DNA from 2 places in the Salipaludibacillus sp. HK11 genome. Region 2 is predicted to be linked to the other one. Evidence: riboswitches for the same ligand, from Rfam matches in the RefSeq annotation. Region 2 holds a riboswitch; the other holds the start of a gene.

Region 1 (4,435 bases), 1.0 Mb from region 2:
GAAGCGATCGCAGAAATAACTGAAACACCGTCAGCCCCAGCCTGTGCGATCCCTCTAGTACGGTGAATATCAATGCCACCAATCGCAACGATTGGAATAGTAATCCCCTCTTCACGCATTGCAGAAATCATCTCTGGTCCACATGCCTCTTCAGCATCTGCCTTGGAATTGGTTGGGTACATGGGACCTACTCCAATATAATCAGCCCCATCTTTGACGGCCTGCTTTGCTTCAGCAATTGTATGAGCTGAAATACCAAGGATCTTATTATCGCCTATTTTCTCCCTTACGAAAGGCCCGTTTGCGTCAGTTTGTCCGACATGAACGCCATCAGCTCCAATTTCCAATGCTAATTCAACATCATCATTTATAATGAAAGGAATCTGATTAGCTTGACAAATCTGTTTCAATTTAAGAGCCATCTCCCGTTTGGACCGGCCTGTTAGCGATGCGTCCCCTTTTTCTCGGAATTGGAAAAGAGTGATCCCACCAGAAATAGCTTCGGATAACACTTCTGGTAGCGGTTTGTTAACATTATTTGTTCCACTTATGAAGTAGAGCTTCAGCGCGTTTTTTATAAAAAGATTATTTCGATCTACCATTCTGTTTCTACCTTCATTTCATTTAGAGATTCTTGGTAAATACGATGAGCAGCATGGTAGGTGGACCCTGGACCTTTTCCTAGAGAATAACCGTGTTCAATCGCTATATGAATAAATCGCTTTGCTTCACGGACAGCTTGTTTCAATGGAAGTCCTTTTGCCAAATTGGCAGCAATTGCTGCGGAATACGTGCACCCTGTTCCGTGAGTATGTTCTGTTTTGATAAATGGAACAGAAAAAAAGTGAAAATTTTGTCCGTCATAAAAGATATCAACAATGTTTTCAGCAGTGTCATCTTCGCTGTGCCCACCTTTGAGTAAAACGGATTGAGCACCCATGTTGAACATTTCCTTCACAGCTTTTTTTCTTTCGTCTAAAGTCGTAAGCGGCATATTTGTGATCTCTTTTGCTTCAGGAATATTTGGTGTAATAATTGTCGCTTTTGGAATTAAATTATTAATTAACGCGTCCATAGCTTCTGGATGTAATAATTTGGCGCCTGAAGTTGATACCATAACAGGGTCAACAACAAGTGATGACCACTTATATTCAATCGCTTTATCTACGACGATATTAATTCGTTCCTTATCAAACAACATTCCTGTTTTTACCGCATCAGCACCGATATCTTCCATTACTGAAGTGATTTGTTGTGCAACACCCTTTGGATCAACGGGATAAACTCCTTGAACTCCAACGCTATTTTGAGCCGTAATTGCAGTGATCGCGGACATTCCAAACACGTTTAATTCTTGAAATGTTTTTATATCTGCTTGAATACCAGCACCGCCTCCGCTGTCAGAACCGGCAATTGTTAATACTTTTGGTGTCATAGTCATTTTCCCTCCATGATGGACTTGTTGAAGTTAGCCCAATGATCGATTTGTCCAGAAGTTAATTGGTATAGGGCATCGATAAAGTGGACTTGGAAATGACCAGGTCCCATATTGGGTTCTTTTTCAGCCGCAACCTGAGCGCTAATGCCATAAAATGCGACTGCGCAAGTGACTGCCTCCAATAGATCATCGTGAACAGAGATGAAAGCTCCGACAACGGAACTTAATAAACAACCTGCTCCTGTTATTTTTGATTGGAGAAAATGACCGTTGTCGACGGTATAGACTCTGTCACCGTCAGTAATAACATCTGATTCGCCGGTCAAAGCGACGATTGTACCCCATGTTTTCGCAACTTCTTTAGCAATTGCAACGGTGTCATTCATCTTGGCGGTAGAGTCGACGCCACGCATTTCAACAGAATGATCAATCAAATTGGCAATCTCCCCACCGTTTCCGCGAATAACTGCGATGTTTAATTCGGTTAGTAATTTTTTAGCAGATTCGGTCCTAAATGGCGTGGCACCAACTCCAACGGGATCAAGTACAATTGGCGTACTTGCTAGATTTGCAGCTTTTCCGGCTAAGAGCATCGCTTCTACTTCTTGCTTCGTAAGTGTTCCTATGTTCAAAACTAATGCCTGTGCAACCTTTGCCATATTCTCAACTTCTTCTTTGGCATAAGCCATAACAGGGCTAGCTCCAATCGCGTAAAGTCCATTTGCTGTAAAGTTAGTAACAACGACATTCGTAATATTGTGTATGAGCGGTGAGGTGTCTTGAATTTTCGTTCGTAACGTGTGAATCGGTAGCATAATCGTCTTCCTTTCTGAAAAAAAGTGAGATTTTAGAAAATAAAAAAGCGCTGCTCCAAATGGAACCGCGCTGATTTGACCTACTAGATCAATTTATCGCTGTGTTCCACTTTCCTCCGCTGGTACCATCCAGATCAGGTTCAAAGGGATCAAGCAAAGCTTTGTCTCAGCCAATTGGCACCCCTAGTGGTTAACTATTTACTTATTTCTTATTTTCATTTTATCACAAATAAAACGGTAAATCATGGAGAACGCATGGTAGGTAGCGAATTATCAGTAGGAAGGAGCTGCCGTATAGGCTTTCCTGTCTATCCCTTGACTAAGTAATCATTAACAAACACGCGAATCGTAAAGTAATCAATTTCTTCTGAGAGAGCTTCTTTGATTGGTTTCATACCATTTTCAAGTCCGATTTGATCTACTACTTCCTTTATTTGAGCTATATGCTCTGGTTTGACTAGGCGATCGAAATCGACGGCAATTCCATCGTCTGCCGCTTGGAGAAGGTGACTTTGAATCGTTGTGTATTTCACATTGCGAGCTGCACAGATTTGTTCGATGGTGTAACCTTCATTAAATAATTCGATTGTTTTCAAAAAGCTAGGAGTCTTATCTTTTTTGTTGCCAATTCCGTCAGTTTGCTTTTGTTCGTAATTTTTTAAACGACTTGGTAAGTCGAACGATTTCTTTTCATCTGGATTTGCATGCAAAAATTCTGCAATAGCTTGCAAAAAGTGTTCGCCATACGAATCTACTTTCATTTGACCGACACCTTTTACTTCCAGTAAATCTTCTTTCGTTTCAGGAAGCTTTGCGCATAAATCATTTAGAGTCTGATCTGAAAAGACCATGTATGGTGCAACTTGATGCTGTTTTGCTAAGGAAGTACGAAGCCCTCGTAGCGTCTCAAAAAGAGGGTGTTGTTTGGCAAGGACCGTCGTCTGTTTCGCTTGTTTCTTTTCGACTTTGATTTCGCCTTTTAACACCGGGATAGTATTTTCAGTAAGCTGTAAGACTGGGTAATTTCCACCACTCATTTTTAAAAATTGAGAGGCAACGAGGTAATCGATAAACTGACTAACCTCTTTTTGTGTGCGATCTTTCAACAATCCGTATGTAGATAATTTAGTGAAAGAGAAATCTTTCATCTTTTTATTCGCGGAGCCTACGAGAACTTGAGCTACCATTGTTTTACCAAAACGCTCGTTCATCCGTTTAATACAAGAGAAAACCATCTGTGCTTCTTTTGTGACGTCTACCGTGTTTCGGTTGTCGACACATTCTGAACAACGTCCACAAGGTTTGATATCACTGTCACTAAAATATTCGAGGATATAAGCTTGCAAACAATTTTCTGTATGGCAGTAATTGACAATGGCTTGAAGTTTAGTATATTCATTTTCTTTTCGGTCGTCTGCCATTGTTGATTGATCGATGAGAAATTGTTGGATGCGAATATCTTGAGGTGTAAACAAGAGGATACATTCACTGTCTTCACCATCACGGCCTGCACGACCTGCTTCTTGATAATAACTTTCGATGTTCCTTGGCATTTGTGCATGTATGACGAAGCGAACGTTGGATTTGTTAATCCCCATACCAAAGGCGTTTGTTGCCACCATGACTTGCGTTTCATCATAAACGAATGACTCTTGCATCTGTCGGCGTTCGTCTGTTGTTAATCCCCCATGATATTTGCCAACGGAGATTCCCAAGCGTGTCAATTTTTCATGGAGACGTTCGACTTCTTTTCTAGTGGCAGCATAGATGATGCCTGAATAACGATTATTTCGTTTCATATAATCTTTAATGTATTTGTCACGATCCATCCCCTTAACGACATGAAATGAAAGATTTTCTCTTGCAAATCCCGTTTGAACAACGTTTTTTGGTGAAATAGATAAAGCTTGGCATATGTCTTCTGTGACCTCTGGCGTAGCCGTCGCTGTTAGGGCTAAGACTGCTGGTTGACCAGGCAGTTGCTGGATCAGACTTGGAATTTTCAGATAGCTAGGTCGGAAATCATGACCCCATTGGGATAAGCAATGAGCTTCGTCAACAGCGATTAATGAAATAGGTAAAGATTGAAGCATTTGTAAAAATCCAGCTGATTCTAATCTCTCGGGAGCGACATAAACAAGCTTGTGAATTCCATGGCGGATTCCATCAATTCTTTCACGAA
Region 2 (4,435 bases):
TCGATGAGTACCCCGAAGAAGCAAATGGGCTATTCGTTAGGAATGTTACAAGCTGGGGCGGTTGCTGGAGGGATTTGTGGACCTCTGTTTGGCGGAATCATGGCAGATTTAATGGGATTTAGGATGATTTTCTATGTAACAGGAGTCACGATTTTAATCGCAGCGTTTGTTGTACTTTTCTTTGTTCACGAACAATTTGATAAAATAGTAGAATCTGTGAAGACTAATACGATGCAAGATTTCAAGAAAATTGCATCTACGTCACCTGTCTTATCGTTATTTATCGTCTTTTTTATTGTACAATTTGCCCTTATTGGGGTGAATCCTCTTCTTTCTTTATTTGTCCAAGAACTAACTACAGGGCAAAATGTAGCGTTTTATGCTGGTTTTGCAATGTCTGTCATGGGATTTGCAAACATGTTGGTCAGTCCTTTTCTAGGAAAACTTAGTGATCGAAAAGGGCCACAATTTGTATTATTAGTTACGCTGTTTTTCGCAGCAATCATCAGTTTTCCACAAGCATTTGTATCTAGTTATTGGCAATTGATTATATTTCGGTTTTTATTAGGATTATGTATAGGCGGACTGCTACCTTCGATTAACTCATTATTACGTCAATTATCTCCCGAAGGTATGGAAAGCAGAACATTCGGGTTCTCGAACAGCTTTATGTATTTGGGAACAATGTTTGGCCCAATTGCAGGTGGGTGGCTTGCATCAGTGGCTGGTATTCGTAGTTTATTTATTGTGTCTTCCGTTCTATTACTAATCAATGTGATCATTGTTAAAGTTAAAATTATCCCGCAGATGAAGTAGGGAGCTGAGGTTCTTTGCTGCCTACTTCATGCGGTAGCACATATGTTCAGAATGAAAGTCAATTTGATGAAATCGGAGAAAAATTACTCTTTATCCACTTCATGAGGTGGATCTTCAGATTTAAAGTTTCTAGCCTGTTCAATCTTACCAGAATTTTCTTTATTATTAACGGTGCCTCCACCAAGCCCCTCATTTATCATTCGATCGACATCAACAAAATACTTCTCCCGTCCTTCATGCGAATTTTCAACAATTTTTTCGTCTTTTTTTTTCAAATTAATTTCCCCCTCGTTGTCTCTGGCTTTGTTCATCGGGACCTGCTTTAGAGATTGTCATTCGTTCTTTGCTGTTATTAGGTTGTACCGCATCCTTACTGTCTTGCATATTTCTCTTTGATTTAGATCTCTTACTCATCAACATCATCCTCCCTTTGTTTACATTTTTTCCTCTGAGGAACAAAATATGAATGGGATAAAATGGTGGTGATAAAAATGAAATTCAAAATAGATAGAGTAAAAACATGGATGCAAGGGGTCTGCGGAGCTAATTTCCATAAATAGAATGAAATAACAGTTTGACTTTTCTGAATCCTTCTATATACTAAGAGTTAATCGAATAGAAATAACTAGGGGAGTCCAATAAGTTGGGCTGAGAAGGAAACACGATAAAGTTTTCTGACCCTTTGGACCTGATCTGGATCATACCAGCGTAGGGAAGTTGAATGAACATTAGAGTAAGATAACTTCTGCATGTATACCATTAGCCGGGTCCTTCCATATTTTGTGGATCCGGCTATTTTTGTGTGCTTATTAAAGCTACTCCGTTTGGTGTGTTCTCGATCTTGTCCTATCATTAAAAAATAGGGAGAGATTTATTATGTCAACGGCATCATTTAACAGCGAGAACATTTCCATCATGTCGAACTTCACAAATAGTAAAAAAGTTTACGTACGAGGTTCAAGGTCTGATCTAAACGTTCCGATGCGCGAGATTGAATTAAGTCCAACAACAGGAACATTTGGTGAAAAGGAAAATTTACCGGTTAGAGTGTATGATACAAGCGGACCATATACGGATCCTGAGTATTCAGTCGATATTACAAAAGGAATTCCTCCCATTCGTAGCTCTTGGATACACGAGCGAGGAGATGTGGAAGAATACCAGGATCGCGAAATCAAACCTGAAGATAATGGCTACAAAGATGAAACCGACCCGCGTACGAAACATATGGTTTTCCCTGGTCTGAAAAGAAAGGTATTGCGTGCGAAAAAAGGAAACAACGTTTCACAACTTCATTACGCTAAACAAGGAAAGATCACTCCTGAAATGGAATTTATCGCCTTAAGAGAAGGGGTATCAGAGGATTTTGTTCGTGATGAAGTTGCTAAAGGACGTGCAATTATTCCAGCGAATATTAATCACCCGGAGATTGAACCGATGATTATCGGACGTAATTTTCATGTGAAAATCAATGCGAATATTGGAAACTCTGCGGTTTCATCGTCAATCGAAAAAGAAGTTGAAAAGATGACCTGGGCTACTCGTTGGGGCGCAGATAATATCATGGATTTATCCACCGGAAAAGATATTCATAAAACACGGGAATGGATTATTCGTAATTCATCTGTTCCTGTTGGGACTGTACCAATTTATCAAGCGCTAGAAAAAGTCGACGGTGTTGCCGAAGACCTCACTTGGGAAATATACCGTGATACGTTGATTGAGCAGGCTGAGCAAGGTGTCGATTACTTCACAATTCATGCAGGTGTGTTACTGCGATATATCCCGCTGACGGTGAATCGATTAACAGGGATCGTTTCCCGTGGAGGTTCGATTATGGCACAGTGGTGCTTGTTTCATCATAAAGAAAGCTTTTTGTATACACACTTTGAAGATATTTGTGAAATTATGAAGACTTATGATATTTCCTTTTCATTAGGAGATGGTTTGCGACCAGGATCAATTGCAGACGCAAATGATGAAGCGCAATTTGCCGAATTAGACACGCTTGGTGAACTGACAAAAGTGGCTTGGAAGCATGATGTTCAGGTGATGGTTGAAGGACCTGGTCATGTTCCGATGCATCTAATAAAAGAGAACATGGATAAACAGTTAGAGGTTTGTGAGGAAGCACCGTTTTATACGCTTGGCCCACTCACGACAGATATTGCTCCTGGATATGACCATATAACGTCTGCGATCGGAGCGGCGATGATTGGTTGGTATGGAACAGCAATGCTTTGTTATGTTACGCCAAAAGAACATTTAGGTTTACCTAATAAAGATGATGTTCGTGAAGGAGTAATTACCTACAAAATTGCTGCTCATGCTGCTGATTTAGCTAAAGGGCATCCAGGAGCTCAAAAGCGGGATGACGCTCTATCTAAAGCTCGTTTTGAGTTCCGTTGGAGAGATCAATTTAACCTCGCATTAGATCCAGAACGCGCGATCGAGTATCATGATGAAACATTGCCTGCTGAAGGTGCAAAGACTGCACACTTCTGTTCCATGTGTGGCCCAAAGTTTTGTAGTATGAGAATCTCTCAAGATATTCGTAATTATGCAAAGGATAACGAGCTTTTTACGAAAGAGGAAATAGAGAAGGGAATGCAAGAGAAATCAAAAGAATTTAAGAAAGGTGGAAGCAATGTCTATCAGTAATGATCAGAGTAAGTTCGAAGTCCAGTCGAAAACTCGTGAAATCATTGAAGAAATGAACCAAACAAAACTGCTTCTTGTATATTTGAAAAAAAATTTAAATGAAATTCAAGAAAACTGTAACCATGAATTTATTGAAGGTCCATTATATAAGCAATGTAGTATTTGTCTAAAAATGGAAGCGATCCATTTTTAAATACTAGATTTAAAGAGGCTGACCTTATGGTTAGCCTCTTGATAGTTTTGTTTGATGGAAGGGGTTACTTTAGTGTATTGTTAAGAAAGTTAACCAATATTTAATTTCATAGAAACAAGAAATTGTGTACTCAAAGACTTATTAATCGATGGTTATAAAATACATAATATATGATTATTAAGTATGATATTGAAAGGATGGTCCAACAAATGAAGCATTATCAACACGCTTTAACACCACCAATGGGATGGAACAGCTGGGATTGTTACGGCGCTACAGTCAGAGAAGATGAGGTAAAAGGAAACGCAGAATACATGGCGAAACATTTAAAAGATTATGGGTGGGAATATGTGATTGTCGATATCCAGTGGTCTGAACCTGAAGCAGTATCTTCTGCGTATCGTCAGTTTGCTCCTTTAGACATGGATGAGTATTCACGATTAGTACCTTCAATCAATCGATTTCCTTCAGCAGAAGGAGGCAAAGGATTTAAGCCTTTAGCTGATTATGTTCATAATTTAGGGTTGAAATTTGGTATTCATATTATGCGTGGAATACCACGTCAAGCAGTACATCAAAATACAAAAATATTAGGAACAGATTCATCAGCAAGAGAAATTGCTCATCCAAATTCTATTTGCCCATGGAACACGGACATGTATGGAGTTGATCCTTCTAAAGAAGGATCACAAGCTTATTACGATTCATTATTTAAACTATATGCAGAATGGAATGTAGATTTTGTCAAAGTAGATGATATTGCTG

The links. Region 2 has a riboswitch for thiamine pyrophosphate ahead of thiC (phosphomethylpyrimidine synthase ThiC). Riboswitches for the same ligand answer to the same signal wherever they lie in the genome.
Region 1: it holds a riboswitch for thiamine pyrophosphate, as region 2 does, so the genes downstream of both, thiM (hydroxyethylthiazole kinase) here and thiC (phosphomethylpyrimidine synthase ThiC) in region 2, are expected to answer to the same signal.

Annotation. Positions count from the first base shown of each region.
Region 1 covers NZ_CP181045.1:4,590,518-4,594,952, forward strand. Annotated here, with positions in the region: gene thiE (thiamine phosphate synthase) at 1-602, opposite strand, end outside; gene thiD (bifunctional hydroxymethylpyrimidine kinase/phosphomethylpyrimidine kinase) at 596-1,435, opposite strand; gene thiM (hydroxyethylthiazole kinase) at 1,438-2,253, opposite strand; TPP riboswitch at 2,348-2,448, opposite strand; gene recQ (DNA helicase RecQ) at 2,562-4,435, opposite strand, start outside.
Region 2 covers NZ_CP181045.1:433,575-438,009, forward strand. Annotated here, with positions in the region: gene ACM26V_RS02410 (MFS transporter) at 1-816, shown strand, start outside; gene ACM26V_RS02415 (hypothetical protein) at 900-1,091, opposite strand; gene ACM26V_RS02420 (hypothetical protein) at 1,093-1,230, opposite strand; TPP riboswitch at 1,434-1,548, shown strand; gene thiC (phosphomethylpyrimidine synthase ThiC) at 1,693-3,477, shown strand; gene ACM26V_RS02430 (hypothetical protein) at 3,464-3,670, shown strand; gene ACM26V_RS02435 (glycoside hydrolase family 27 protein) at 3,880-4,435, shown strand, end outside.